3 regions of the Acidovorax sp. PRC11 genome follow, and region 1 is predicted to be linked to each of the others. Evidence: predicted binding sites of a transcription regulator. Region 1 holds the regulator's gene; each other region holds the start of a gene.
What was found. Region 1 encodes FNR, which switches genes on or off when oxygen is low (the NO sensors DNR and NnrR bind a similar motif). Its sites were predicted from a motif close to TTGATNNNNATCAA; they were not measured.
Positions count from the first base shown of each region.

Region 2: Q9R47_RS19375 (hemerythrin domain-containing protein) is a predicted target of FNR. The motif match lies at 3,317-3,330, and genes of this name have one in related genera.
Region 3: cyoA (ubiquinol oxidase subunit II) is a predicted target of FNR. The motif match lies at 5,929-5,942, and genes of this name have one in related genera.

Region 1 is NZ_JAUZUQ010000016.1:314-10,069, reverse strand. It holds gene Q9R47_RS17415 (cation-translocating P-type ATPase) at 1-1,287, shown strand, start outside; gene ccoS (cbb3-type cytochrome oxidase assembly protein CcoS) at 1,287-1,424, shown strand; gene ccoN (cytochrome-c oxidase, cbb3-type subunit I) at 1,489-2,928, shown strand; gene ccoO (cytochrome-c oxidase, cbb3-type subunit II) at 2,946-3,575, shown strand; gene Q9R47_RS17395 (cbb3-type cytochrome c oxidase subunit 3) at 3,588-3,767, shown strand; gene ccoP (cytochrome-c oxidase, cbb3-type subunit III) at 3,760-4,695, shown strand; gene ccoG (cytochrome c oxidase accessory protein CcoG) at 4,822-6,270, shown strand; gene Q9R47_RS17380 (FixH family protein) at 6,369-6,674, shown strand; gene Q9R47_RS17375 (hypothetical protein) at 6,742-7,029, shown strand; gene fnr (fumarate/nitrate reduction transcriptional regulator Fnr) at 7,151-7,870, opposite strand; gene hemN (oxygen-independent coproporphyrinogen III oxidase) at 8,065-9,447, shown strand; partial or broken gene Q9R47_RS17360 (sulfite exporter TauE/SafE family protein) at 9,494-9,756, shown strand, end outside.
Region 2 is NZ_JAUZUQ010000020.1:16,333-26,088, reverse strand. It holds gene Q9R47_RS19395 (S-layer protein) at 1-1,159, opposite strand, end outside; gene Q9R47_RS19390 (phosphoadenosine phosphosulfate reductase family protein) at 1,414-2,037, shown strand; gene Q9R47_RS19385 (CsbD family protein) at 2,262-2,480, shown strand; gene Q9R47_RS19380 (hypothetical protein) at 2,588-3,166, shown strand; gene Q9R47_RS19375 (hemerythrin domain-containing protein) at 3,397-3,912, shown strand; gene Q9R47_RS19370 (hypothetical protein) at 3,970-4,305, opposite strand; gene creD (cell envelope integrity protein CreD) at 4,302-5,711, opposite strand; gene creC (two-component system sensor histidine kinase CreC) at 5,869-7,317, opposite strand; gene Q9R47_RS19355 (response regulator) at 7,517-8,212, opposite strand; gene Q9R47_RS19350 (MarC family protein) at 8,215-8,850, opposite strand; gene Q9R47_RS19345 (SDR family oxidoreductase) at 8,865-9,614, opposite strand; gene Q9R47_RS19340 (dienelactone hydrolase family protein) at 9,751-9,756, shown strand, end outside.
Region 3 is NZ_JAUZUQ010000006.1:254,771-264,526, reverse strand. It holds gene Q9R47_RS09485 (ATP-binding protein) at 1-818, opposite strand, end outside; gene Q9R47_RS09480 (SURF1 family protein) at 784-1,596, opposite strand; gene cyoD (cytochrome o ubiquinol oxidase subunit IV) at 1,661-2,095, opposite strand; gene cyoC (cytochrome o ubiquinol oxidase subunit III) at 2,098-2,730, opposite strand; gene cyoB (cytochrome o ubiquinol oxidase subunit I) at 2,723-4,729, opposite strand; gene cyoA (ubiquinol oxidase subunit II) at 4,786-5,832, opposite strand; gene Q9R47_RS09455 (MFS transporter) at 6,110-7,444, shown strand; gene tolA (cell envelope integrity protein TolA) at 7,670-8,725, opposite strand; gene Q9R47_RS09445 (ExbD/TolR family protein) at 8,802-9,227, opposite strand; gene tolQ (protein TolQ) at 9,268-9,756, opposite strand, start outside.

The DNA.
Region 1 (9,756 bases):
CGGCCGTTCCTGCTGGGCGTGCTGCTGGCCGCCGGCCTGGCCGCCGCCTGGTGGTGGCCCACGGACCCGGAGCATGCGCTGATGGTCGCGGTGGCGGTGCTCATCGTCACCTGCCCGTGCGCGCTGTCGCTGGCCACGCCGGTGGCGATGCTCACGGCGGCCGGAGCGCTCGCGCGGCAGGGCGTGCTGGTGCGCAATCTGCAGGGCCTGGAGGCCCTGGCGGCCGTGGACACGGTCGTGTTCGACAAGACCGGCACGCTCACGCAGGACGGCATCCGCATCGCCGGCGTGCACCCGGCGCCGGGCTTCGCGCCGGCCGATGCGCTGGGGCTGGCGGCGGCGCTGGCGCGGCACTCGCTGCATCCGCTGTCGCGCGCGCTGGTGGAAGCGGCCGGGCCGCACGGCGAGGGCGCCGCTGCGCGCTGGAAAGTGAGCGACGTGCGCGAGGTGGCGGGGCAGGGCCTCGTCGCGCGCGTGGACGATGGCGAAGGCCGGCTCGCGCCCGCGTTGCTGCGGCTCGGCCGGGCGGCGGAGAGCGAGCCTGAATCAGTGCAGCAGATGGCGTTGTGCGCGGAGCCGCTGCCGGAAGGCACGGCTGCGGTGGTCGACGCGGACGGCACGCCGCACGCAGCCTGGCCCGCCGAGATCGCGCGCTTCGACTGGCGTGAAGACCTGCGCGCCGATGCGGCCGGCGTGATCGCCCGCCTGCGCGGTGCCGGCATCGCGGTCGAGTTGCTTTCCGGCGACCGGGCCGATGCCGTGGCGCGCGTGGCCGCGAGCGCGGGCATCGCGGTGGCGCGGGGCGACTGTTCGCCGCAGGACAAGCTCGACCGCATGCGCGCGCTGCAGGCCGCGGGGCACCGCGTGGCGATGGTGGGCGACGGGCTCAACGACGGGCCGGTGCTCGCTGGCGCGCACGTGTCGTTCGCCTTCGGCCGCTCCGTGCCGCTCGCGCGCTCGCGCTCGGACTTCGTGGTGATGGGCGACCGGCTCGCGATGGTCGAGCGCAGCGTGCGGCTCGCGCGGCGCACGCTGCGCGTGGTGCGGCAGAACCTCGCCTGGGCCGCGGCCTACAACGCGCTGTGCGTGCCGCTCGCGGTGGCGGGCTGGATGCCGGCCTGGCTCGCGGGCCTGGGCATGGCGCTCAGCTCGCTGCTGGTGGTGGCCAATGCGGCGCGCCTCGCACGCAGCGGGCGCGGGGAGGGCAACGGGCCGGACACCCCGGCCACCGCACCGGGCGCGGCCGTGCCGCAGGCCGGCGCAGCGCTCGCGCAGGGAGCCGTGTGATGGACATCCTCTACCTGCTCATTCCGCTGTCCGTCGTGCTCGTGCTGCTGATCCTCGTGGGCCTCTGGTGGGCCATCGACCGCGGCCAGTTCGAGAACGTCGAGCAGGAAGGCGAACGCATTCTTCGGGACGATTGATGCTCGTCAAATGCTCCCTGCCTCCCTCTCGTCAGAATTTGTAAGCAAACCAAAGAGGTGCCCGATGGATTCTTCTGTCTCGAACGCCGCGCACTACAACGACACGGTCGTGCGGCAGTTTTCAATCATGGCCGTCGTGTGGGGGGTGGTCGGCATGCTGGTCGGCGTGCTCATCGCCGCCCAGCTCGCCTGGCCTGAACTCAACTTCGGCGTTCCGTGGCTCAGCTACGGCCGCCTGCGTCCGCTGCACACCAACGCGGTGATCTTCGCGTTCGGCGGCTGCGCGCTGTTCGCCACCAGCTACTACGTCGTGCAGCGCACGGGGCAGGTGCGCCTGTTCGCGGGCCGGCTCGCCTCGTTCACCTTCTGGGGCTGGCAGGCGGTGATCGTGGCCGCGGCCATCAGCCTGCCGCTGGGCTACACCACGGGCAAGGAATACGCCGAGCTCGAATGGCCCATCGACATCCTGATCACGCTCGTGTGGGTGTCGTACGCGATCGTGTTCTTCGGCACCGTGGGCAAGCGCCGCGTGCGCCACATCTACGTGGCCAACTGGTTCTTCGGCGGCTTCATCCTCGCGGTGGCTCTGCTGCACGTGGTCAACAGCGCGGAAGTGCCAGCGGGCTGGATGAAGAGCTACTCGGCCTATGCCGGCGTGCAGGACGCGATGGTGCAGTGGTGGTACGGCCACAACGCCGTGGGCTTCTTCCTCACCGCCGGGTTCCTGGGAATGATGTACTACTTCATCCCCAAGCAGGCCGGCCGCCCGGTGTACAGCTACCGCCTGTCGATCGTGCACTTCTGGGCGCTGATCTTCACCTACATGTGGGCCGGCCCCCACCACCTGCACTACACCGCGCTGCCCGACTGGACGCAGTCCGTGGGCATGGTGTTCTCGCTGATCCTGCTGGCCCCCAGCTGGGGCGGGATGATCAACGGGATCATGACCCTGTCGGGCGCCTGGCACAAGCTGCGCGACGACCCCATCCTGCGCTTCCTGATCGTGTCGCTGTCGTTCTACGGCATGGCCACGTTCGAGGGCCCGATGATGTCCATCAAGACGGTGAACGCCCTGAGCCACTACACCGACTGGACCGTCGGCCACGTGCACGCCGGCGCGCTCGGCTGGGTCGGCCTGATCACCATGGGCTCGCTGTACTACCTCGTGCCGCGCCTGTTCGGCCGCGAGAAGATGCACTCCATCAAGGCGATCGAGCTGCACTTCTGGATGGCCACCATCGGCATCGTGCTCTACATCGCCGCCATGTGGATCGCCGGCGTCATGCAGGGCCTGATGTGGCGCGCGGTGAATGCCGACGGCACGCTCACCTACACCTTCGTCGAGAGCGTCAAGGCCACCTATCCCTTCTACGTCATCCGCTTCGCCGGCGGCCTGCTCTACCTCGCGGGCATGGTGGTGATGGCCTGGAACGTATGGAAGACCGCCATGGCCGGCCGCTCGGTCAAGGTGCAGATCCCGGCCGTGGCACCCGCCCACGCCTGAACCCCTGGAGCGCTTTCATGTCCGACAACACAACGACAAAAGCCGGTTTCTCCCACGAGAAGATCGAGACCAACAACTTCCTCATGATCGTGCTGATCGTGCTGGTGGTGGCCATCGGCGGCCTGGCGGAGATCGTGCCGCTGTTCTTCCAGAAGTCGACCACCGAGCCGGTCGAGGGCGTGCAGCCCTACACCGCCACGCAGCTGCTGGGCCGCGACATCTACCTGCGCGAGGGCTGCTACAACTGCCACTCGCAGATGATCCGCCCCTTCCGCGCCGAGACGCTGCGCTACGGCCATTACTCGGTGGCGGGCGAGTTCGTGTACGACCACCCCTTCCAGTGGGGCAGCAAGCGCACGGGCCCGGACCTGCACCGCGTGGGCGGCAAGTACAGCGACGAGTGGCACCGCATCCACCTGAACAACCCGCGCGACGTGGTGCCCGAGTCCAACATGCCGGCCTATTCCTGGCTGGAGAAGACCGCGGTGGACCCGTCCGTCGCCGCGCCCCGCATGAAGGCGCTGCGCGTGGCCGGCGTGCCCTACACCGACGAGCAGATCGCCGGCGCGGCCGAAGAGGTCAAGGGCAAGACCGAGCTGGACGTGCTGGTGGCCTACCTGCAGGTCATGGGCCGCGCGCTCAAGTAACGGGAGGCCGCCATGGACATCACCACGGTGCGCATCATCGCGACGCTGGTTTCGTTCGCGCTCTTCCTCGGGATCCTGGTCTGGGCGTTCTCGCGCGGCAACCGGTCCCGTTTCGAGGAGGCCGCGCAGCTGCCGTTCGCCGAGCAGGACGCTCCCCTGAATTCTTTGAAGAACGAGAAGAACCATGAGTGACTTCACCCACAATTTCTGGTCGGTGTACGTCGTCGCGCTGACCCTCGGCGGCATCGCCGGCTGCCTCATCCTGCTGTGGATCACCTCGCGCAAGAAGGTCGAGCCGCGTGCGGACAACACCACGGGCCACGTCTGGGACGGCGACCTCACCGAGATGGACAACCCGATGCCGCGCTGGTGGATGTGGCTGTTCGTCATCACCATCGTGTTCGGCCTGGGCTACCTGGCCGCCTATCCCGGCCTCGGCCGCTTCACCGGCCAGCTGGGCTGGTCGCAGCGCGGCGAGTACGAGAACGAGATGGCCAAGGCGAAGGCCGAGCTGGAGCCGCTGTATGCCCGCTTCGCGGCGATGTCGACCGAGCAGGCTGCCGCCAGCCCCGAGGCGATGGCGATCGGCGAGCGCCTGTTCATGAACAACTGCTCGCAGTGCCACGGCTCCGATGCGCGCGGCAGCAAGGGCTTCCCGAACCTGGCCGACGGCGACTGGCTGCATGGCGGCGCGCCCGCCAACATCCGCGAGACGATCGAGAAGGGCCGCATCGGCATGATGCCGCCCATGGCCGCGGCCGTCGGCTCGCCCGAGGACGTGCGCAACCTCGCGCACTACGTGCTGAGCCTGTCGGGCAGCCCGCACGATTCGCTGCGCGCCTCGCTGGGCAAGTCCAAGTTCACGGCGTGCGCTGCCTGCCACGGCATGGACGGCAAGGGCAACACCGCGCTGGGCGCGCCCAACCTGACCGACGATGTCTGGCTGCACGGCTGGGGCGAGGGTGCCATCACCGCCATGATCAACCACGGCAAGACGAACCAGATGCCCGCGCAGGCCGGCAAGCTCACCGATGCGCAGATCGGCGTGCTCACCGCCTACGTGTGGGGCCTCTCCAACCGGCCGGGCGCGAACACCGCAGCGGCCGCTCCGGCCCGCTGAACGAAGGGACCGCACGGGGAGCGCCGCCGGCCGGCGCGCCGCTCCCTTTTCGGCCCCGATGCGCGATGCGCAACGACCCGCTCCCACGACACGAGACCGCCGGCCGGCAAAGCAAAGCAGAACCCCATGAAGCCCCCTGACGGACAGCCGCGCAAGGTCATCCCGATCGCCCCCGTTCCGGCGGACGGCGGATCGGCACAGGCCGAAGTCGTCTCCCTCTACGAAGCCCAGAAGAAGATCTACCCGCGGTCCATCGCCGGCGTGTTCGCGCGCTGGCGCTGGGCCATGGTCGCTTTCACGCAGCTGGTGTTCTACGGTCTGCCGTGGCTGCAGTGGGGCGAGCGGCAGATGGTGCTGTTCGACCTCGGCGCGCGGCGCTTCTACCTGTTCGGGCTGGTGCTCTACCCGCAGGACTTCATCTACCTGACGGGCCTGCTCATCATCTCGGCGCTCTCGCTCTTCCTGTTCACCGCGGTGGCGGGCCGGCTCTGGTGCGGGTTCGCCTGCCCGCAGACGGTGTACACCGAGATGTTCATGTGGATCGAGCACAAGGTGGAGGGCGACCGCAGCGCGCGCCTGCGGCTCGACAACGGACCCTGGACCTTCGAGAAGGTCCGCAAGAAGGCGCTCAAGCAGTTCCTCTGGATCGCCGTCTCGGCATGGACGGGCTTCACCTTCGTGGGCTACTTCGTGCCGATCCGCGAACTGGGCGCAGAGGTGATGGCGCTGCAGGGATCGTGGCAGCTCTTCTGGGTGGCGTTCTACGGTTTCGCCACCTACGGCAACGCTGGCTTCCTGCGCGAGCAGGTCTGCAAGTACATGTGCCCGTACGCGCGCTTCCAGAGCGCGATGTTCGACAAGGACACCCTCGTCGTCACCTACGACGACGCGCGCGGCGAGCCGCGCGGCCCGCGCAACAAGTCGGTGGACCACCGCGCGAAGGGCCTGGGCGACTGCATCGACTGCACTCTGTGCGTGCAGGTCTGCCCGGTGGGCATCGACATCCGCAACGGCCTGCAGTACGAATGCATCGGCTGCGGCCTCTGCGTGGATGCGTGCAACACCGTGATGGACAAGATGAAGTACCCGCGCGGGCTCATCCGCTACTCCACGCAGAACGGCGTGGCGAACCGCTGGACGCAGTCGCAGATGCTGCGCCGCGTGCTGCGGCCGCGCGTGCTCATCTACACCGCCGTGCTGGTGGCGCTCAGCGCCGGCATGATCACGAGCCTGGCGCTGCGCACGCCGCTCAAGGTGGACGTGGTGCGCGACCGCGCGGCGCTCTCGCGCATCGTCGCGGGCGGGCGGCTGGAGAACGTCTACAGCCTGCAGATCATGAACGCGACCGAGGCGCCCCAGCGCTACCGCATCGCGGCCACGGGCATGGAAGGGCTGGTGGTGGCGTCCGACGCCGAACTGGAGATCGGCGCGGCGCAGTCGCGCTGGGTGGCCGTGCGGCTGCAGATCCCCTACGGCTCGGCCGCGCCGGGATCGCATCCGGTGGCGTTCGACATCGAGGCACTGGGCACGCATGCCCACGTGCGCGAGAAGTCCATCTTCCTCGTGCCGCGCTGAGCGGCATGCAGAGGGTGGGGATTGGTGTTATTCGGTATTGGCGTGCCCCGCGACCGCATGGTGTGATGGGCGCGCGACGAGGAAGAAGGAGCCAGATCATGACGACAGCAACCCATGCAGCGGCGACGGCCGGCGGCAGCGCGGCCGGCACGGCAGCCCAACCCTGGTGGAAGTTCGGCCACGTGTGGATGGTGATCGCGGGCCCCGCGATCGTGGTGGTGGCCGGCACGGCCACCGCATGGCTCGCCGTGCGCCAGCCCGACCCGGTGGTGGCCGAGGACTACTACCGCCAGGGCATCGAGATCAACCGCACGCTCGCGCGGGAACGCGCGCGTGCCGGCATGGAGCCGGCGATGAAGGCACGCAACCACGCCGCCACGCCGCAGCAGGACCAGCCGCGCTGAAGTGGCCTCGCCCCGGCGGGCCGCCGCTTCCGGTAGCAGCAGATGCAACGCAAAGGAGGAGATCGCGATGAAAGCCCAGCGCCTGATGTGGATCGCCTGGCCCGCCTTCCTGGTGGCCGGCCTGATCGAAATGGTGGTGTTCGCCTTCGTGGACCCGGCCGCCCTGCACTGGGCCGACCAGCCCCTCGCCCTCTCGCGCGAGGGCGTCTACACGGTGGCGTTCTTCGTGTTCTGGGCGCTGTGCATGCTCTCGGGCGCGCTCACCACGCTGCTGTCGATGTCGCCGTTCGAACTCAACCGCTGCCCCGTGCCCACGGGGGAGCGCCCGCTGGAATGCGGCAAGTTCATGCAGTGATGCGCACAAAGCACGGTCGTCGAACACGCATTGCCTCACCCGCCAAAAGGCCGCGGAGCAGGCCATGCCGGCAGACGCCGTGGAGCGGGCTTCGCCCGGCCACCGGCGCCTCAGGGGGATGTCAGTGGCAAGCCTGGCTGTTGACTATCCGCTTGAGCGCATCCGGCTCGACGATGCGCACGTGCCGCTGCTTGACCTCGACGATGCCTTCCTCGACGAACTTCGAGAACGTGCGGCTCACGGTCTCCAGCTTGAGGCCCAGGTAGCTGCCGATCTCCTCGCGCGTCATGCGCAGCACCAGTTCGGACTGCGAGAAGCCGCGCGCATGCAGGCGCTGCACGAGGTTGAGCAGGAACGCGGCCAGGCGCTCCTCGGCGCGCATGCTGCCGAGCAGCAGCATCACGCCGTGCTCGCGCACGATCTCGCGGCTCATGATCTTGTGCACGTGGTGCTGCAGCGCGGTGACCTCGCGCGACAGCTCCTCGATGCGGTCGAAAGGCATCACGCAGACCTCGGCGTCCTCCAGCGCGACGGCATCGCAGGTGTGGTGGTCGCTCACGATGCCGTCGAGCCCGATGATCTCGCCGGCCATCTGGAAGCCCGTCACCTGGTCGCGCCCGTCCTCGGTGGCCACGCAGGTCTTGAAGAATCCCGTGCGGATGGCGAAGAGCGACGTGAAGGCCTCGCCGTTGCGGAACAGCGTGGCGCCGCGCTTGACCTTGCGGCGCGTGGCCACGATGTCGTCGATGCGCTGCAGCTGCTGGTCGTTCAGGCCGAGCGGCATGCAGAGTTCGCGCAGGTTGCAGTTCGAACAGGCGACCTTGATGGTGTGAGGATTCATGGATGAGTGGCCTTCCCTTCGAGGCATTCCGGCCACTGCACGACTGCCGTGTACGGAGTGGACACGCGGTCAATGTGGCATACAACTGTGATGCGTCAATTGTGGCAGCGACACGCTTCCAAATGCTTGACCGATGTCAAGGACGCGGGCGCGGCACCTGGTGCACATTGTGGACCGACAAGGAATTCCGCACCATGAACGCTGTGACTCCCGAGCTTCTGCGCCGCTTCGACGTGCCGGGGCCCCGCTACACCTCCTATCCGACCGCCGACCGCTTCGTGGAGGCCTTCGGCCCGGACGAGTACGTGCTGGCCCTGCAGCAGCGCCGGCTCGGCTCGGCCGCCAAGGCCGTGCCGCTCTCGCTCTACGTGCACATCCCGTTCTGCGAATCGCTGTGCTACTACTGCGCGTGCAACAAGATCATCACGCGCCATCCCGAGCGCGCCGACGTCTACCTGCGCTACCTGAGCCGCGAGATCGATCTGCACATGGCCCACTGCGCGCCGGGCCAGGCCGTGAGCCAGCTGCACATCGGCGGCGGCAGCCCCACCTTCCTGAGCGACGACGGGCTGCAGGAACTCATGAACATGCTGCGGCGCAGCTTCACGCTCGTGCCCGGCGGCGAATACTCGATCGAGGTCGATCCGCGCACGGTGGACGCGCAGCGGCTCGCCAGGCTCGCGCAGCTCGGCTTCAACCGGCTGAGCTTCGGTGTGCAGGATTTCGACCCGGCCGTGCAGAAGGCCGTGCACCGCGTGCAGCCCGCCGAGCAGGTGTTCGCGCTCGTGCAGGAGGCGCGCCGGATCGGCTTCGAGTCGATCAACGTGGACCTGATCTACGGCCTGCCCCGGCAGACCCCCGAATCGTTCGACCGCACGCTCGCCCAGGTGGCAGAGCTGCGGCCCGACCGCATCGCGCTCTATGCCTATGCCCACCTGCCCGAGCGCTTCAAGCCGCAGCGGCGCATCGTGTCGGCCGAGCTGCCGATGGCCTCCGCCAAGGTCTCGATGCTGTCGCGCTCGCTCAACGCCTTCCAGGACGCGGGCTACGTGTACGTGGGCATGGACCATTTCGCGCTGCCGGACGACGCACTGGCCGTGGCCAAGCGCCAGGGACGGCTGCACCGCAACTTCCAGGGCTACAGCACGCAGCCCGACTGCGACCTCATCGCGCTGGGCGTCTCGGCGATCGGCCGCGTGGGCGCCACCTACAGCCAGAACGCCAAGACGCTCGACGAGTACTACGACCTGATCAACCAGGGCCGCCTGCCGGTGGTGCGCGGCCTGGCGCTCACGCGCGACGACCTCGTGCGGCGCTCGGTCATCATGGCGCTGATGTGCCAGGGCGAAGTGCTGTTCGAGCCGATGGAGCAGTCGTGGCTGATCGACTTCCGCCGCTACTTCGCGGCCGAGCTGGAAGTGCTGGGCGGCATGGCCGGGGACGGCCTGGTCACGCTGGGCGACGATGGCATCACGGTGACCGAAATGGGCTGGTTCTTCGTGCGCGGCGTCGCCATGGTGTTCGACCGCTACCTGCAGGCCGACCGCACGCGCGCCCGGTTCTCGCGGATCATCTGAGCCGCCGCGCACGCCTTCGAGCGACCGAGCACCGCCGAGCCGCACCATGCCCGATGCCCTGATCTGGACGGCCTTCGCCATGGGACTGGCGGGCGGACCCCACTGCCTCGCGATGTGCGCGGCACCCTGCGGCGCGATCATCGGCGGCGCGGGCGCGGGCGCGGGCGCAGGACGCCGGGACGGGCGCCGCGTGCAGTGGATGGCCGTGGCGCCGGTGGCCGGCCCGCAGACGGGGGGCGCTGCCGGAGCCCGTGCCGGCATTGCCGGCCCGGGAGGGGGTGTCGTGCGGGCGGCGTGGTTCCACCTCGC
Region 2 (9,756 bases), on a different contig from region 1:
CCTGGATCTCCTGGCCCATGGTCGCCCTGCCGGCCGCGCCGGACACCTGGAAGTCCAGGGCGTTGATCAGGTCGCCGAACACCCCGAAGCTGCGGCCCGCGCGCAGGCTGTCGACCAGCCCGCCGATGTGGCCGTCCGCCTTGGCGGCCTGCCAGACGTAGTTCTTGGCGTATTCGCCGGGGTAGTAGCCGCTGCTGTTGTTGTTCGAGTCGATCTCGAAGTGCGAATCGGAGTCGGCGATGTTCCAGATGCGGCGGCCCTCGCCCAGCAGCGCGTCCCACACGCCGCCCACCTGCGCCACGACGTAGTCCGTTCCGCCGTAGGTGCGGTTGGGCCGGTTGGCATCGACATAGGCGGAGGTGTAGCCGCCGCGGTCGGGTTCGAGCTGGTTGCCCACCATGCCCTCGATGGCGAACACGATCCGGGGCGCCAGATCGTTCATCTGGCGGAAGTCGGCGATCGTGTACTTGCCCGGGTTGCGCGAGGGATGGTTGATGAGCGCGTAGCTGGTGTCGGGGTACTTGTCCTTGAGCCAGGCGATGGCCTTGAGGGCGTCTTCGCCCGTCTGGTTGTAGCGCTGCGGGTACTGGGTCTTCCAGCGGGCCACGTCCGCCGGATCGAAGAGCGTTTCGGCGCCCGTCGTGAACAGGTACTGGAACTCCTTGGCGGCGCTCGGGGAGGTCTTCCAGCTGCCGCTGGCCCCCTGGAAGATGCCGACGCCGATGTGGTCGTGCGTGGGCATGTCCCATTCGAAGGCGGAGTAGATCAGCTTGCCCTTGTAGCTGCCGGCATCCTGCAGCGCCTTGATGCGCGGCATCTCGTACGCCTCCATGCCGTAGGCGAAGGCCCGGGGCGCGGGCAGCAGGTTCGCCGCATCGTCGTACTTGGACGAGCGCAGGTGGTTGGTGACCGCCATCCAGTCCAGCCCATAGGTGGTGAAGGCCTTGCCCAGCAGGAAGTCCAGGGTCTGGGTGGTGCGCGAGTCGTCGGATTGGACGGTGTGCGTGTGCAGGTCGCCAGTGGTCCAGCGTCCCTTCTCGAAGTTGTCGGACGTACCTCCGGAGCCGCCGCAGGCGCTCAGGAGAAGGACCAGCAGGGAGGAGGCGACTGCCACGGGATGGCGCACGGGTTGGCGTGCGCGGAGCGGGGAAATGGACATGGGACGCGGATGTTGTAGAGCGTTGTGGGCGTGCTCCGGCGCACGGCGGCCCCGGAGGCTGGCAATTTGTAACCATGTTGTGTGACTCGACAGTGACATATGGACATGTTTGTTGCGGGAAGGCGGAAGGCCCCTGCGCGCAGCGGGGGCGTCCGGCCGGGTCCGGCGTCCACGGCCGGGCGCGCGGCACAATCCCCACCCTGCCGCCGGTCCTCCATCTCCTTCCCGGCGGGTCACCGGAGCCACGCATTCCCATGAGCAGCATCGACCTCGCACAGATCAACGCCGAACTCGGCCGCAACGCGCAGGGCCTCGTGGACTGGGCCATCGGCCTGGGCCAGCCCGCCATCGTCACCACCAATTTCCGGCCGTTCGAGGCCGTGATCCTGCACATGTGCACGCAGGCCCGGCCGGACATCCCGGTGGTGTGGATGGACAACGGCTACAACACCGAGGCCACCTACCGCTATGCCGACGAGGTGGCGCGCCTGCTGAACCTCGACCTGCGCATCTACCTGCCCAGGCGCTCGCGCGCCCACCGCGAAGCCGTGGAAGGTCCCACGCCCGCGCTGGACGATCCGCGCCACGCCGCGTTCACGGAAGAGGTCAAGCTCGAACCCTTCGCGCGCGCCCTGCGCGAGACGGCGCCCAAGGTCTGGTTCACGGCGCTGCGCGCCACCGACACCGCCGTGCGCGCGCAGATGGATCCCGTGAGCGTCAACCCCGACGGCCTCATCAAGGTCGCGCCTCTGCTGCATTGGAGTTCCAAGGACCTGCACGAGTACTGCAAGGCGCATGGACTGCCGAACAACTTCGACTACGTCGATCCCACCAAGGGCGAGGACAACCGCGAGTGCGGGCTCCACCTGTCGCACTGATGCCTCCAGGCGCCGCTGCGCCATCGAAGACGAAGGGCATGCTCGCATGCCCTTTTTTTATGGCTGGGTGCCCACGTCGCCAGTAGTCCTGGGCTGACGCGGCCATATCCGGCGTACCTACGCGACGGTGACTGGGCGACTCTTACAGTCTCTTCCATCGCAGCCCGCAGGGTTCCACCCCACCGGAGTGGATGGGGCAGCGAGGTACCAAGAGAGGATCGTCCATGAACGAAGACACCATCAAGGGCAACTGGAAGCAATTCACCGGCAAGATCAAGGAGCAATGGGGCAAGCTGACCGACGACGACCTGGACGTCGTGGCCGGCAAGCGCGACCAGTTCCTGGGCAAGCTGCAGGAACGCCAGGGCCTGGCCCGCGACGCTGCCGAGAAGGAACTCAAGGACTGGCAGGACCGCCATCCGGATTTCCGCTTCGACAAGTGATCCCGGCTGTCCAAACTCTCCCCCTCACAACACATCGGCCGCCGGAGCCAACGCTCCGGAAGCCTTCGAAAAAACCAACCCCCCTTCACTGACTTGAGGAGAAAACAATGAAACACGCACGCAATCTGTTCGCCCTGGCCGTCGCCGGTCTGATCGCCACGTCCGGCATGGCCATGACCAAGGAAGAACACAAGGCCGCGGGCGACCGCATCTCCGCCGACTACAAGGCCGCCAAGGCCAAGTGCGACGGCATGACCGGCAATGCCAAGGACGTCTGCCAGAAGGAAGCCAAGGGCAACGAGAAGATCGCCAAGGCCGAACTGCAGGCGCAGTACAAGCCCAGCGACAAGAACACCTACAAGGTCGCCGAAGCCCGCGCCGACGCCGCCTACGACGTCGCCAAGGAAAAGTGCGACGACCTGCAGGGCGACGCCAAGAACGTGTGCCAGAAGGATGCCAAGGCAGCCCACGTGAAGGCCAAGGAAGACGCCAAGGTGGCACGCACCCAGGCCAAGCCCGCCGACTCGATGGCAGAGAAGAACGCCAATGTGGCGGAAGCCAAGAAGGACGCCGCCGAAGAGAAGCGCGAAGCCGACTACAAGGCCGCCAAGGAGCGCTGCGACACGATGAGCGGCGATGCCAAGGACAAGTGCGTCGCCGACGCCAAGCGCATGTACAACCAGTAAGCCACACTGGTGGGAACCATGGCACGCCACGCCATGGTCCTCTGTGGGCCGGATCCTTCCACCAGGGAGGCTCCGGCCTCTTTTTTTGCGTGTGCGGATTCGCTGCACGCCCGGCCTTCGCCACCGCCTGGCTGCCGCCGCGGGAGAAGGCTGACCTGCGTCAAATCCCCGCCGGGTGGCAGCGCCTAAGCTGCATCGCTCACCCGAAGCCCCAAGGATTGGAGAGACGCATGGCCGCATTGCAATGGTCGGAGGGCCTGGCCCTCGACCTGCCCCTCATGGATGAAACGCACGAGGAATTCGTCGCGCTGCTGGCCGCCGTCCAGGAGGCGGACGACGGGGCCCTGCTGCCCGCGTGGCGCGCGCTCGTGGCGCACACCACCGGGCATTTCGCGCGCGAAGACGCCTGGATGGCCGCCACCCGCTTCGCCTCCGGCAACTGCCACAGCCTGCAGCACAAGGTGGTGCTGCAGGTCATGGGCGAGGGCACGGCCCGCGCCGAAGCCGGCGAGCCCGCCGTGCTGCGCCACATGGCCAGCGAACTGGCGGTCTGGTTCCCGCAGCACACCCAGACCATGGATGCCGCGCTGGCCCTGCACCTGCGCCGCGTGGGCTACGACCCTGCCAGCGGCACCGTGCATGCGCCGGACGCGCTGCCGGCCGAGCCCATCCACGGCTGCGGCGGCGCATGCTCCAGCGATCCGGCCGGGGCGGAAGCCGAGAGCCGGGTCGCTGCCGCGGCCTGAGTCGGTCATCCAGGCGGCAGGCCGCAGGGCGGATACCGCGCAGCAGCGTTGCCACGCTCACACGCGCGACCGTCCCAGGCGCAGCGCCGCCATGCGCCACGACAGGACGCGGAGGGCCTGCGTGAAGACCGGGCTGCGCATCGGGCGCATGCAGACCGTCCGGAGCACGGCCTGCTTCGCGGTGCGCAGGGCGTCCTGGTCGCGGGCTTCCCACGCCGCCAGCAAACGGTCGCGGTAGCGTTCGAGCCGGGCAGTCTCCTCCGGGCCGAGAGGCGAAGGTGCCATGGCCGCTCCGGGCATCTGCCATGCCGAGAGATAGCCCGACCAGGCTGCGGTGCCGTGTGGTACGGCGGATGCCGCGATGGAGGGGGTGGAGGCGGTGTTCCCGGTCATCGGCCTGCCTCCGTCCGCGGGGCAGAGGGCAGCGCCCGCCCCCCGGAAGACAGCGCATACCAGTCCAGCCTGCGGGTGGCCACCATCACGAACGCCAGCACCGCGAACAGCGCCAGAGATCCCACCACCAGCGCCGTCTGCTCGAGCTGCAGCAGCAGGTAGAGCAGGCCGTAGAGCAGGGCGATGCCCGCGCCGAACGGCAGGCCGCGCCGCACGCTGCGCAGCATGTGGCAGGCGTAGTAGGCCAGCAGCAGCACGCATGCGCCGGCCGCCGCCGCGTAGGCCGTGCCGAACGGCAGGTGCTCGGACAGGCTCACCAGCAGCAGGAAGAAACTGCACAGGGCGCTGCCCACCAGCAGGTACTGCACCGGGTGCACCCGCAGCCGCTGCAGCAGCTCGAACAGGCCCACGGCCACGAAGGTGAGCGCGATGAACAGCACGCCGTACTTCGTGGCGCGGTCGGAGAGCGAATACGGGTTGACCGGATCGATGAACGACACGCCGAACGCGTCGGCGCAGCCCGCCTCGGCCGTGCCCGGCGGCTCGTAGGGCGCCGCATCGCCCCCGATGTCGCAGAGCCGCCGGCTGGCCGCCACGTCCTGCTGCGCGGTGGTGGCCAGCGCGGAGAGGTGCCAGCGCGCCGTGAACCCGTCGTCGCCGACCGTGCGCTCCGACGGCAGGAAACGGCCCCCGAACGACGGGTGCGGCCAGCTGCTCTGCAACTGCACGTCGGTCGTGCCGCCCAGGGGCACGACCGAGAGCCGCTCGGTCCCCACCAGTTCGAGATCCACCGAGGCACTCAGGGGCTCGCCGCGCCCGCGCAGCGACTCCGGCAGCGGCGTGTGCAGTCCGCGCGTGTAGGTGGGGTGGAAGGTGCCGGGCTTGAGTGCCAGCGGCTGCCCGTCGATCTCCACACGGGCGGCGCGGATGCCGCGGGCATCGCCCACGGCCAGCATGAGGATGGGCGCGCCGCACTGCATGCGCGACCCCTCCACGGTGGCGTGCGGCCGCAGGTCCGCGAGGGTGGCCCAGCGCGCGGTGACGTGCGCCTGGAGGGTATAGGCGTTGACCTGGTGCAGGCCGCGCGCCAGCTGCTGCATCGCGGCGCCCGAGCGCACCTGCAGCGATTCGGGCATGGCGGTGAGCAGGAACTCGCGCCGCTGCTCGGTCGTGCGGCGCTCCTCGCCCTTGCCGGTCACGACGTCCCAGGTTTCCACGCAGGCGCTGTGCAGCATCGGCCCGAGCAGCGTCTGCGGCCCGGCCAGGCTCTGGGCCACGCTGCGGGTGGCTTCGCTGCGGTAGTGCTGCCGGTCGCGCACGGTGTCTTCGACCATGCCCAGCCCGAACAGCAGCAGCAGGGTGACCGCGAACAGCGCGGCGGCTTTGGCGAGAAAGGGACGTTTCAAGGGAAGCTCCTCCGGCAAGTGGTGATGGAGGGGCAGTCTGGGTTCCGGGTGTGAGGGGGAAATGAGGTGTGTGAGGCGGGCGTGAAGTAGCGCGGCGCCGCCACGCGGCTTCCACGGGCCCGCGGGCTGGAGGGCTGGGTGCGTCCGTTTGGGGCCGTCAGCCGCCCAGCACCAGCGTCGCCCGCAGCCCCTGTGCGGTGCGGGCCACGTCGAGCCGGCCCCCGTGCAGTGCCATCACCCGCTTCACGATCGCCAGCCCCAGGCCCGAGCCGCTGCGCGTGCCGTCCGGCCGCGCGGTGGTGAAGAAGCGCTCGCCCAGCCGCGGCAGGGCGTAGTCCGGCACGCCCGGCCCTTCGTCCTGCACGGTGGCGGTGGCTCCGTCCAGCACCACGCGCACCGTGCCGCCCGCAGGCGAGAAGTCGATCGCGTTGTCGACGAGGTTGCCCAGTGCCAGGGTGATGAGTTCGGCCTCCCACGGGCCGCTGCCGCCTTCGCCCTCCAGCTGCAGCCGCACGCCGCGCTGGCGGGCGCGCGCGGCGCACTGGCGCAGGGCAGCCTCGGCGCAGGCGCGCAGGGCCACGGGCGCGGCGCCGGCCTCGGCATGCTGGCGCTGCTCCAGCTTGCTTAGCTCCAGCAGCCGGTCGACGAGGCGCTGCAGCCGCTCGCTCTGCTCCACCACCTGGGCCGCGAACTGCCGGCGGTCGTCCGCGGGCAGGTCGTCCTGCAGCAGCTCGCCCGCGCCGCGGATGGCCGCCACGGGGCTCTTGAGTTCATGGGTGAGGGCGCGCACGTAGCCCTCGATGTAGTCTCGGCCTGCGAGCCGCTCGCGCATGCGGTCCATGGCGCGCGCGAGGTCGCCCAGTTCCCCCGGCACGCGCGGCACCGGGGGCGGCGGGCCCGCGCCCTCGCCCGGTGCCTGCACGCTGCGGGCATAGTCGCGCAGGCGGCGCACGTGCCACACCGTCCAGACGGTGACGGCCACGCCCACGGCGGCCGACAGCGCGAGCAGCAGCAGCCCGCCCTGCAGCACCTTGCGTTCGGCGCGGTCGATGAAGCGCTGCACGGTCCGCGTCGGCTTGGCCACCGTGAGCACTCCGCCGATGCGCCGCTCGCCGCCAGCGCCGTCGATCCAGATGGGCGCGGCCACGTACATCACGCCGCTGGTGTCGTCCGTCTGCACGTCGCGCGTGGCGCGGGCGCCGTATTCGCCGCGCAGCGTGCGGGCCACGTCGCGCCACTGCGAGTAATCGTCGCCCACGGAGCGCCGCTCGGTGTCGAAGAGCACGCGCCCGCGGGCATCGGTCACGTAGATGCGGAAGTCCAGCGTCTGCTTCGACAGCCCCCAGATGGACGCATCGACCGGCCGGGCCGCGTAGCGGCGCACGTGGCGGGCGAAATCGCTGTCCTCCGCGCCGGCCGCCAGGCGCCCACTCGCGAGGTCGTCGCTCGCCAGCTCCGCCAGCAGGTTGGCGGTGTCCACCATCATGTCCTCCATCACCTCCCGCACGCTGGGCTTGATCTCGGCCGTGAACACCCGCAGCACGAAGAACGCCGCGATGCCGTTGATGAGGAAGAACGCGAACAGCAGCCGCAGTCCGAGGCGCATGGGTTCTAACCTCCTTTCCGTGCCAGCGGGGCACTCCAGGCGGGTAATGCCCGCCAGCAGATACCCGGCCGCTCTCCGGCCCACACCGTCAGAAGGCCGCGGAGCAGGCAATGCCAGCGGACGCCGTGGAACCGGCTTTGCCGGGCCACCGGCGGCGTCCGCCCTCGGGGGGATGGCGCGAAGCGCCTCAGGGCGGGCTTCATACCTCCAGGGAATAGCCCATGCCGCGGTGCGTGCGGATGTAATCACGCGCCGGATCGGCCTCGCGCAGCTTGGCCCGCAGGGTCTTGACGTGGGTGTCCACGGTGCGGTCGGTGCTCTCGCTGTCGCTGCCCCAGGCGGCGGCCAGCAAGGCGTCGCGCGTGTGGATGCGGCCCGCGCCGGCGAGCAGGACCGACAGCAGCCGGTATTCGCGCCGCGTGAGCTCCAGCGGCCGGCCGTGCAGGTGCACTCGCTGGCCGGCCAGGTCGTCGTGGAAGGCGCTGCCGGCCGATGGCGAACCCGCCGGAGCCGGCACGGCCGCGGGCCCGGCGGCGCGGCGCAGCAGCGCCTTGGCGCGCGCCGCCAGCTCGCGAGGGCTGAAGGGTTTGGGCAGGTAGTCGTCGGCGCCGAGTTCCAGCCCCAGCACGCGGTCGATCTCCTCCCCGTGCGCGCTCAGCATGAGCACCGGCAGGCCGTGGCCCTGCTGCCGCAGCTCCCGCAGCAGATCCAGGCCGCTGCCGTCGGGCAGGCCCACGTCCAGCACCAGCAGGTCGAAGCGGTGGGAGCGCAGCAGGCTGCGGGCATCGCTCAGCAGCAGGCTGTGGCTCACCGCCAAACCGTCGCGCTCCAGCGCGTAGGCCACCGTGCGCGCGATCGCCGGGTCGTCCTCCACGAGCAGCAGGCGGGCGGCCATGGTCAGCGCGCCACCAGCACGGGGAACAGCTTGCCCAGCCCGTCGGCCATCACCTCCACCGCGAGCGCGGCGAGGATCAGCCCCATGAGCCGCGTCATCACGTTGATGCCGGTCTTGCCCAGCACGCGCGCGATCGGGTCGGCGAGCGCGAAGCACACCGCCGTGGCCAGCGCGATCACCACGCCATAGCCCACCAGCGCGAGGTGCTGCCAGACGGTCTGCGCCCGGTCGGCGTAGATCACCACGGTGGACATGCTCGCCGGCCCGGTGAGCAGCGGGATGGTGAGCGGCACCACGGCGATGCTGTCGCCCTGGGCGGCCTTCTCGGCGCCTTCCTCCAGTTCGTGGGTGTGGGGCTTGGCCTCGGCGGGCTGGGCGTTGAGCATGTTCATCGCGCTGATGAGCAGCAGCATGCCGCCGCCCACCTGGAAGCTCTGCAGCGAGATGTTGAAGAACGCCAGGATCTGCAGGCCCAGCAGCGCGCAGGCCGCGATGACGCAGAACGCGCTGAAGGCCGCCACCTGGATGGTGCGCCGCCGCTGGCGCGGCGAGAACCCGTCGGTGTAGTGGATGAAGAAGGGGACGATGGCCAGCGGGTTCACGATGGCCAGCAGGGTGATGAGCGGCTTGAGGTCCATGGGGGCTTTCCGTGTCAGCGGCCGCCGGAGACTTCCAGCAGGCTCATGGTGGTGTAGCTCGCGGCGTCCGACATCAGCCAGACGATGGATTCGGCCACCTCCTCGGCCGTGCCGCCGCGGCCCATGGGCACCTGGTGGGCGAGGTCGCGCACGCGGTCGGGCAGCCCGCCGCTGGCGTGGATCTCCGTGTCGATCAGGCCGGGCCGCACCGCATTCACGCGGATGCCCTCGGCCGCCACTTCGCGCGCGAGGCCCACCGTCATCGCGTCGATCGCCCCCTTGGCGGCCGCATAGTCCACGTACTGGTGGGCCGCGCCCAGGCGGGCCGCGGCGCTGGAGACATTGACGATGCTCCCGCCGCTGCCGCCTTCGCGGGTGCTCATGCGCCGCACGGCCTCGCGGGCGCAGAAGAAGCTGCCCAGCACGTTGATGCCGAACATGCGCCGCAGCCGCTCGCCGCCCATCTCCGCCACGCGCGAGGGCACGTCCACCACGCCGGCGTTGTTCACCAGGGCCGAAAGCCGGCCCAGCTGCGCATCCACCGCCGCGAAGAGGGCCACGACCTGCGCTTCGTCGGCCACGTCCCCCTGCAGCGCGACGGCCTCTCCGCCCTCCGAGAGGATGCCGTCCACCACGCGCGCCGCCGCGGCCGCGTCGCGGGCGTAGTTCACGGCCACGGCCCAGCCGCGCCGGGCCGCCAGCCGGGCGGTGGCCGCGCCGATGCCGCGGCTGCCGCCCGTCACCAAAACCACTTTTTTGTCCATGGGAGCGTCTCCTGCAAGAATGCCGTGGCGCGATTACAGCACCGCCGGCCCCGGGCGGGCGTGCGCTGCGATCGGTTCTTTTCGCCGCTCCCCGTGCGGGGGGCGCTCACACAGTCAACATCGAAGGAGTGACGACATGGGC
Region 3 (9,756 bases), on a different contig from region 1:
GCGTCGTGCCGCCAGTCGCCCAGGATCACGGCCATGGTCGAGAGCGGCGTGCCCAGCTCGTGCGCCGCGCCCGAGGCCAGCAGGCCCATGCGCACGATGTGCTCCTCTTCCAGGCCGCGCTGCCGCGCCGCCGCCAGCCGGGCGTCGCGCTGGCGCAGGTTGCGCTCGATGCGGGTGATGAAGATCACGAGCAGGATCGCGTTGAGGAGGAAGCACGCCATCAGGCCGAGCAGGTAGGGGCTCGCAAGGCCCAGGTGCAGGTCCGCGGACAGCGTGAGCGGCAGGTTGAAGCGCGACAGCGCCGCGAAGCAGGCGGTGGTGATCGCGACGATGGACCAGATGTAGAACCCGCGCAGCAGCACCGCGCCGACCGCGATCTGCAGCAGGTAGAGGAAGACGAACGGATTGCCGGTGCCGCCGCTCAGGTAGAGCTGCACGGTGAGCACGGCCACGTCGATCAGCAGCGCGAGGAACAGCTCCACCTGCCGCACGGAATGCCCCGTGCGCCAGCGCAGCAGGCTCACGATGTTGAAGAGCACCAGGCAGCCCACCACCAGCAGCATCTCGTGCACGGGCATCGACAGCGCGAGGCTGTAGTAGGCGACCTCGATGGTGAAGATCTGCCCGATGGCCGCCACCCAGCGCAGCTGGATGAGCTGGTGCAGGTTCTTGAGCCCCGCGGCGGCATTCGCGTAGCGGGCGTTGCGCACCGACGGCGCGGCGGGTTGCGCCGCAGATGGCCTGGCGCCGGGCGCCGCGGGCGGGACGGCGCCCGGACCGGTATCAGGACGTGGAGCGGTCGGAGGGGTGGAGGGCACGGTCGGCTGCGCGCGAGCGAAACTCGTAGCGTGCCACATACCAGCCCGCGCCGACAACCATCAGCGCGAGCCCATACCAGGTGAGGGCGTACACGAGGTGGCTGTTGGGGAAGCGGATCACGGTCAGGCCGGCGCGGGGCCAGGGACCGGCGCTCGCCACCGCACCCTCCGCGGCCGCTGGCGCCGCCGGCCGCTTCGCGGGCAGGCCCGCGTCGATGAAGAACGGCGCGGCGCGCGGCAGTTGCCGGTCCGCCGCGATGGAGGCCACGTCGCGCGAGTACCAGCGTTGCGCGGCCGGGTCGTTGGCGCGCAGCAGGCTGCCGCCCGGCTCGCTCAGGCGCAGCAGGCCCTGCACGGACACGGGCGCGCCGGCCGCCGCCGCCGAGGGGACTGCATCGGCCGCGGCGAGCGCGTCGCCGCCCGGCAGCCAGCGCGCGCGCTGGTCCTGCGGCACGAAGCCGCGGTTCACCAGCACCTGCGTGCCGTCGGCCTGCTGCAGCGGGGTCATCACCCAGAACCCGGCGCCCAGTTCGGTGGTGGCCTGGGCGAGTACCGTCCGGTCCGCGAGCCAGCGGCCGGTGGCCTCCACGGGCAGGTATTCGTAGCGCGCGGCGTCGATCTGCGGCCATTGGGCCGGAGGCGGCACGGGCACCGGCGCGGCATGCACGCGCTGGTCCACGCGCTCGATCAGCGCGAGCTTCCAGGCCCGGCGCTGCACCTGCCACGTGCCCAGGGCCATGAAGCCCAAAAACAAGGCGATGCCCACCAGGATGAGCATCGCCTTCAGGAGGGGAGAGCGCCGGCGCGGGCCGGCCTCCGTACTGCCTTGCACCACCGTGCCGTCAGGGCGCGTTGTTCACCGGCGGGGGCAGCGGCGCGGTGGATGCGGGCATGGTGTGCTCCGGCATCATGTTCGTGTTCATGTGGAACATGACCCACAGCGTGCCGGCGATGGCGATCGCCACGAACACCACGGTGAAGATGGTGGACAGCATGGTCCAGCCGCCCTCGACCTTGCCGTTCATGTGCAGGAAGCACACCATGTGCACGAGGATCTGCGCCACGGCGAAGGCGCCCAGCACCAGCACGGCCGTGCTGCGGTCGGAGATCACCTTGGCCATCACGAGCCAGAACGGGATCGCGGTGAGGATGATCGAGAGCACGAAGCCGGTCATGTAGCCGGAGAAGGTGCTGTGCGGGCCATCGTCGTGGTGGTGGCCGTCGTGCCCGTCGTGGGCATGGGCATGTGCGTGTGCGTGCGAATTCTGTGCGGACATGGTTACAGCACCCCCATCAGGTACACAAAGGTGAAGACGCCGATCCACACGACGTCCAGGAAGTGCCAGAACATCGACAGGCACATCAGGCGGCGGTTGTTGGCGGGGATCAGGCCGTGCTTGCCGATCTGGACCATCAGCACCACCAGCCAGATCAGGCCGAAGGTGACGTGCAGGCCGTGGGTGCCCACCAGCGTGAAGAAGGCCGACAGGAAGGCGCTGCGCTGCGGGCCGGCGCCTTCGTGGATCAGGTGGTGGAACTCATAGAGCTCGAGGCCCAGGAAGCACAGGCCGAACAGGCCGGTGATCGCCAGCCAGCCCAGCGTGCCGCGCACGTTGCCCTTTTGCTTCTGCAGCATCGCGAAGCCGAAGGTGATGGACGACAGCAGCAGGAAGGCCGTGTTGATGGCCACCAGCGAGAGGTCGAACAGCTGCGCGCCGGTGGGGCCGGCCGCGTAGCTGCGGCCCAGCACGCCGTAGGTGGCGAACAGCGCCGCGAAGATGAGGCAGTCGCTCATCAGGTAGAGCCAGAAGCCGAGCGCGGTGCCGTTCTCTGGATGGGGCTCCTCCGCGAGATGGTAGTCGCGGGCAGCCAGGGCGCCTGCGGCGCCTGCTTGGTAACGGATATCAGACATGGGAGCGGGCGAGTTGGAGTGTGCGGGCTTCTTCGGTCTTGTTGACTTCATCGGCAGGGATGTAGAAGTCGCGCTTGTAGTTGAACGTGTGGATGATCGCGGCCAGCACGATGCCCAGGAACGACACGCCCGCGAGCAGCCACATGTGCCAGATCAGCGCGAAGCCGAGCACCAGCGAGAAGCCGGAGATCACCGCGCCCGCGCCGGTGTTGGCCGGCATGTGGATCGGCTGGTAGCCGGCCAGGGGACGCTTGTAGCCGTGCTTCTTCATGTCCCACCAGGCATCGATCTCGTGCACGTAGGGCGTGAACGCGAAGTTGTACTGCGGCGGGGGCGACGACGTGGCCCACTCCAGCGTGCGGGCGTCCCACGGGTCGCCCGTGAAATCGCGCAGTTCGTCGCGCTTGAGGTAGCTCACCACCAGCTGGATCAGGAAGCAGGCGATGCCCAGGGCGATGATGCCGGCGCCGATGGCGGCGATGATGAACCAGATCTGCAGCGACGGGTCTTCGAAGTGGTTGACGCGGCGCGTCACGCCCATCAGGCCGAGCACGTAGAGGGGCGCGAACGCGACCCAGAAGCCCACCACCCACAGCCAGAAGGAGCGCAGGCCCCAGGTGCGGTCGAGCTTGTAGCCGAAGGCCTTCGGGAACCAGTAGTTGATGCCGGCGAACAGGCCGAACAGCACGCCGCCGATGATCACGTTGTGGAAGTGGGCGATCAGGAACAGGCTGTTGTGCAGCACGAAGTCGGCCGGGGGCACGGCCAGCAGCACGCCGGTCATGCCGCCGATGGCGAAGGTGGCCATGAACGCGACGGTCCACATCATGGGCAGCTCGAAGCGGATGCGGCCTTTGTACATCGTGAACAGCCAGTTGAAGATCTTCGCGCCCGTCGGGATCGAGATGATCATCGTGGTGATGCCGAAGAACGTGTTCACGCTCGCGCCGGAGCCCATCGTGAAGAAGTGGTGCAGCCACACGAGGTAGGACAGGATGGTGATCACCACCGTGGCGTACACCATCGAGGTGTAGCCGAACAGGCGCTTGCGGCAGAAGGTGGCCACCACTTCGGAGAAGATGCCGAAGGCGGGCAGCACCAGGATGTAGACCTCGGGGTGGCCCCAGATCCAGATCAGGTTCACGTAGAGCATCGGGTTGCCGCCGAAGTCGTTCGTGAAGAAGTTCGTGCCGACGTAGCGGTCGAGCGACATCAGCACCAGGGCGGCCGTCAGCACCGGGAACGAGGCCACGATCAGGGCGTTGGTGCACAGCGAGGTCCAGGTGAAGATGGGCATCTTCATCAGGTTCATGCCGGGCGCGCGCATCTTGATGATGGTGACGATCAGGTTGATCCCCGAGAGCGTCGTACCCACCCCCGCGACCTGCAGCGCCCATATGTAGTAATCCAGCCCGGTCCCCGGGTTCTGCGCCCCCAGGTTCGACAGCGCCAGCCAGCCGGAGGTGGAGAACTCGCCCAGGAACAGCGAGATCATCACCAGGATGGCGCCGGCCGTGGTCATCCAGAAGCTGAAGTTGTTCAGGAACGGGAAGGCCACGTCGCGCGCGCCGATCTGCAGCGGCACGACGTAGTTCATCAGCCCGGTCACGAGCGGCATCGCCACGAAGAAGATCATGATCACGCCGTGGGCGGTGAAGATCTGGTCGTAGTGGTGTGGCGGCAGGTAGCCCATGTTGTCGCCGAAGGCGATGGACTGCTGCAGGCGCATCATCACCGCGTCGGCGAAGCCGCGCAGCAGCATCACGATGCCGAGGATCATGTACATGATCCCGATCTTCTTGTGGTCGATGCTGCACACCCAGTCGCGCCACAGCGGGCCCCACAGGCGGAAGCGCGTGACCGCGGCGAAGACGGCGAGGCCGCCCAGCACCACGGCGATGAAGGTCCACAGCACGATGGGCTCGTGCGCCATCGGCACGGAGTCCCAGGTGAGCCGTCCCAGGGCCCAGTGGGAGGCGGAGATTTGTTCGGAGGACATAACGGGTCTCTTCTGAAGGGGGCCTGCGCCGCTCGCGCGCAGCAGGCCCTACAGGGTCATTGCGGGGTGGGGGCGCGCGTGGCGTCGCGCGTTTCCAGGGAGGCGATCACACGGGCGGAGTTCTCGGCCGTGCACACGTCCTGCGGCAGGTTCAGGCCCACGGCCTTGAGGTAGGCCTCGCCGCCGTTCGCGTCGATGGCCATCATGTGGTGCATGCACATCTTGCCGTCTTCCACGCAGCGGTTGAGCACCTTGTCGTAGAGGCCGGCCTCGACCGACGCGAATCGCTCCACGGGGTTGCGCTCGCTGGGCTTTGCCAGGGCCAGGTACGTCTTGGCATCGAGTGCCTTGCCGGTGCCCTTCACGTCGGCGACCCACTTGTCGAAATCACCGTCCTTCAGGCCGTGGAACTTGAACGTCATGCCCGAGAAGCCCGGGCCGCTGTAGTGCGCCGAGAAGCCGTGGTAGACGCCCGCCTTGTTGATGATGGCGTTCAGCTCGGTCTGCATGCCGGGCATGGTGTAGATCATGCCGGCCAAGTCCGGCACGTAGAACGCGTTCATCGTGGACGTGGACGTGAGCTTGAAGACGATGGGGCGGTCCACCGGGGCGGCCACTTCGTTCACCGTCGCGATGCCCTGCTCCGGGTAGAAGAACGCCCATTTCCAGTCCATGGCCACGACCTGGATCTCCAGCGGCTTGACGCTGGCCGGCAGCGGCCGGGCGGCGTCGATGCGGTCCAGGGGCCGGTAGGGGTCGAGCTTGTGGGTGCTGATCCAAGTCAGCGCGCCCAGCGCGATGATGATCATGAGCGGCACCGTCCAGATCACCAGCTCCAGCGTGGTGGAGTGGTGCCAGTCGGGATCGTAATCGGCCTCGGTGTTGGCCTGGCGGTACTTCCATGCGAACAGGAAGGTGAGCAGGATCACCGGCACGATGATGATCAGCATCAGCAGCGTCGCGGTGACGACGAGCTGGCCTTGCTGCGCGGCGACGTCGCCCGCCGGATTGAGGACGACGGCCTTGCTGCAGCCGGCGAGGCCGGCAGCCAGGGCGGCCGCGCCGAGCCATGCGGGCCCGCGGAGTTTCATGGTTTTCGACATGCTTGGGGTGGGCGTAACAAAAGCGCGTTTAGGGCAAACGCGGATTACAGGATGGGGCAAATGTAATACGTTGGTGGGCCGTGTCGATTGGACATTTTGTCCAAGGTCAAAGCGCGGGCCTCCGGTATGCGCTGGCGCGGCCTGCGGGCCGATGGGCGCAAAACCATGGGAGTGTAAGGGTTTGTCCGACCCCCGGTAGGGGAAAAGTCGCCTTGTAGGGGGGCGAACCGAAGAGTAGAACGGAAGCCGTGTTCAGCATGAATCCAGGAGCTTTCATATGAGTGGGTCAGCCGCTACCTATCCTTCCGGGGATTTCCATCACGAGGAATCCCTGTCCCATGCGGACACCCATGAAGAAGCATCGCCCGGCGACATCGCCGTGGGGGTGATCATCGGCCGGTCGTCCGAGTATTTCGATTTCTTCGTCTTCGGGCTGGCGTGCGTGCTGGTCTTCCCCTCCTATCTGTTCCCGTTCCTCTCGCGGCTCGACGGCACGCTGATGGCGTTCGCCATCTTTGCGCTGGCGTTCGTGGTCCGTCCGATCGGCACCGCCATCTCCATGGCCGTGCAGCGGCGCTGGGGCCGCGGCACCAAGCTGACGATCGCGCTGTTCCTGCTGGGCGCCTCCACCGCCGGCATGGCCTTCCTGCCGAGCTACAACAATGCGGGCCAGGGCGCCATCATCGCGCTCGTCGCGCTGCGGATCGGCCAGGGCCTGGCACTGGGCGGCACCTGGGACGGCCTGCCCTCGCTGCTGGCGATGTCGGCCCCCAAGGAGCGCCGCGGCTGGTACGCCATGATCGGCCAGCTCGGGGCTCCGGTGGGCTTCGTGCTCGCGGCCAGCCTGTTCGCCTACCTCTACAGCAACCTCTCGGTGCAGGAGTTCCTGGACTGGGGCTGGCGCTTCCCGTTCTTCGTGGCCTTCGCCATCAACGTGGTGGCGCTGTTCGCCCGGCTGCGGCTGATCGTGGGCCAGTCGTACACCGACCTGCTGCAGCAGCGTGAGCTGGCGCCCGTCGGCGCGGTGGAGCTCATGCGCAACGAAGGCCGCAACGTGCTGCTGGGCGCCTTCGCCGCGCTGGCGAGCTTCGCGCTCTTCCACATGGTGACGGTGTTCCCGCTGTCCTGGATCTCGATGTATTCCGAGCAGTCGATCGTCCACGTGCTGGGCGTGCAGATCGCGGGCGCCTTCTGCGCGGCGCTGGCCATCGTGGTGTCCGGCAGCCTGGCGGACCGGGTGGGCCGCCGCAACACGCTGGGCGTGATGGCCTGCCTGATCGGCCTGTTCAGCCTCGTGACGCCCTGGCTGCTGAGCAGCGGCACGACCGGCAACAACATCTTCATCATCGTCGGCTTCATCCTGCTCGGCCTGTCGTACGGCCAGGCGTCGGGCACCGTGACGGCGAACTTCTCGCCGCGCTTCCGCTATACCGGCGCGGCCCTGTCGGCCGATCTGGCCTGGCTGGTGGGCGCTGCGTTCGCTCCGCTGGTGGCGCTCGGCCTGTCGGCCAAGTTCGGCCTGGTGGCCGTGTGCGTCTACCTGCTCTCGGGCGCGGTCTGCACGCTCCTGGCGCTGAAGATCAACCGCTGGATCGAACGCCGCGAGGCGTAAGGCGGGCCCCCGGATGCGCCGGCGGGCGCGTCCGCATCCCGCCATTGCAGGAACTGCCTCCTGCGTCGTGCCGCACATCGACGGGTCCTGTTCAACGACGGGGCCCGTTTTCACGGGTGCGGGAAGAACGATCCGTCAGGGTGGGCCGGGGCGTGCGGCACCCACGGGGCGCGCGGCGTGTGCATGGCCGTTCCGGGACCGGACAGGCGGCCCGGGCTGACCGGCTCAGTCCTTCGGCCGGAATCCGATCGACAGCGATGACGGCACGCGGCCGTCCACGTCGCGCGGCAGGGTGTCGGTCTTCTCGAGCGCGCGCACCACGGCGTCGTCCCAGGACTTGTTGCCGCTGGACTTGGTGATGCGGATGCCCACGATGGTGCCGTCCGGCGATGCGCGCACTTCCACCTGGGTGTTCAGGTTGTCCGAGATCGCGTCCGGGTAGACGATGTTCGGCCGCACCTTGGCCGCGACCTTGCCGCCATAGCTGCCCGACGGGCCGGAACTGCGCTGGGCGTTGCCGGTGGCGGTCTCGCCGCCCGTGGCGCCTGCCATGCCCTGCATGCGGCGGATGTTCTCCTGGCGCTGCGCTTCCAGGCGCTTGGCTTCGGCCGCATCGGCCTTGCGCTTTTCCTCGGCTTTGCGCTTGTCTTCGGCCTGCTTCTTCTGCAGCTGCTCCTGCCGTTCCTTCTCGGCCTGCTGTTTCTCCAGCTTGTCCTGCTTCTCCTGCTGCTCGCGGCGTTCCTTCTCGCGCTGCTCTTTCTCGCGCTGCTGCTGCTGCTGCTGCTGCTGTTCCTTCTCGCGCTGGGCCTTTTCCTTCTGCTGGCGTTCCTTCTTGTCCTGCTCGGCCTGTTCCTTGCGCTCGCGCTCCTTGCGGTCGCGCTCGGCCTGGAGCTGGCGCTCCTTCTTCTCCTGTTCGAGCCGCTTCTTCTCGCGCTCGATGGCGATGTCCGCCTCGCTGGGCGCGGCGGCGGCCTTCGGGGGGGGGGGGGGGGGGGGGGGGGGGGGGGGGGGGGGTGCCGGGGCAGGCGGCGGAGGCGGCGCGGGTTGCGGCACCGGCACCGGCGGTGGCGGCGGGGCGACCGCGGCCGGGGCGGCCTGCTGCGGCAAGGGGGACCAGATCTCGGCCTCGATGGCGGGCTGGTCCGCACTGGTCTTCCAGTTCACGCCCCAGGTCAGGGCGCCGATGAGCGCGGCGTGGACCAGAACCGCCAGCGCGACGGCGCGCAGGCGTCCCGGCGGACGCGTGGGGGCGAACTGGTCTCGGTCGTTGTGGGCGTGCATCGCGTTCGGAAACGGCTCCGGAAGGGGCGCGGCGAAAAAAGGGGAAACGGGCTGAGCGGTGGAGACGCGGGTGCGCCTAGCCGCCCGACTTGACAGTGAGGCCCACGCGCTGCACGCCCGCGCGCTGCAGCGCATCCATGGCCTTGACCACGGATTCGTAGGTCACGCCCTTGTCGGCGGTGATCAGCACCGGCGTGCCTTCTTCCTGCGTGGCCTGCCAGGTCTTGGCGGCGGCGCCGAGTTCCTTGAGCGTCACCGGGCGTTCGAGGTCGCCCGTCTTGAGCTGCAGGCTGCCGTCCTTCTGCACGATCACCTGCCCGAAGGACTTGGGCGGCTTGGCGCCCTTGCCGACGGAGGGCACGTCGATGCGGCTGGGGGTGAGCATGGGCGCGGTCACCATGAAGATGATGAGCAGCACCAGCATCACGTCGATGAACGGGACCATGTTGATCTCGTTCATCGAGCGGCGGCGGCTGCCGCCGCGCGAGGCCATGGTGGGCATGGGAGGGGATTCCTTGCTGCGGGCGGAAAGGGGCGGCCGGTCAGTGGCCCGATGCGGAGGCGGGCGCCGGGTGCGCGCCCAGGTTGCGCTGCAGGATGTTCGAGAATTCCTCGATGAAGGTTTCCTGGTGGATCGCCACGCGGTCGATGTCGCGCGCGAAACGGTTGTAGGCGACCACGGCGGGGATGGCGGCGAACAGGCCGATGGCGGTGGCCACCAGGGCTTCGGCGATGCCGGGCGCCACGGTGGCGAGCGTGACCTGTTCCATGCCCGCGAAGCCGGTGAAGGCGTGCATGATCCCCCAGACGGTGCCGAAGAGGCCGACGTACGGGCTCACCGAGGCGACCGAGCCGAGGAAGGAGAGGCTGGATTCGACCACGTCCATTTCGCGCTGGAAGCTCGCGCGCATGGCGCGGCGCGCGCCGTCGAGCAGCGTGCCCGGGTCGGTGATGCGGCGTTCGCGCAGCTTCTGGAACTCGCGCATGCCGCTCGCGAAGATGCGCTCCATGGGACCGGCGCTCTTGGCGTT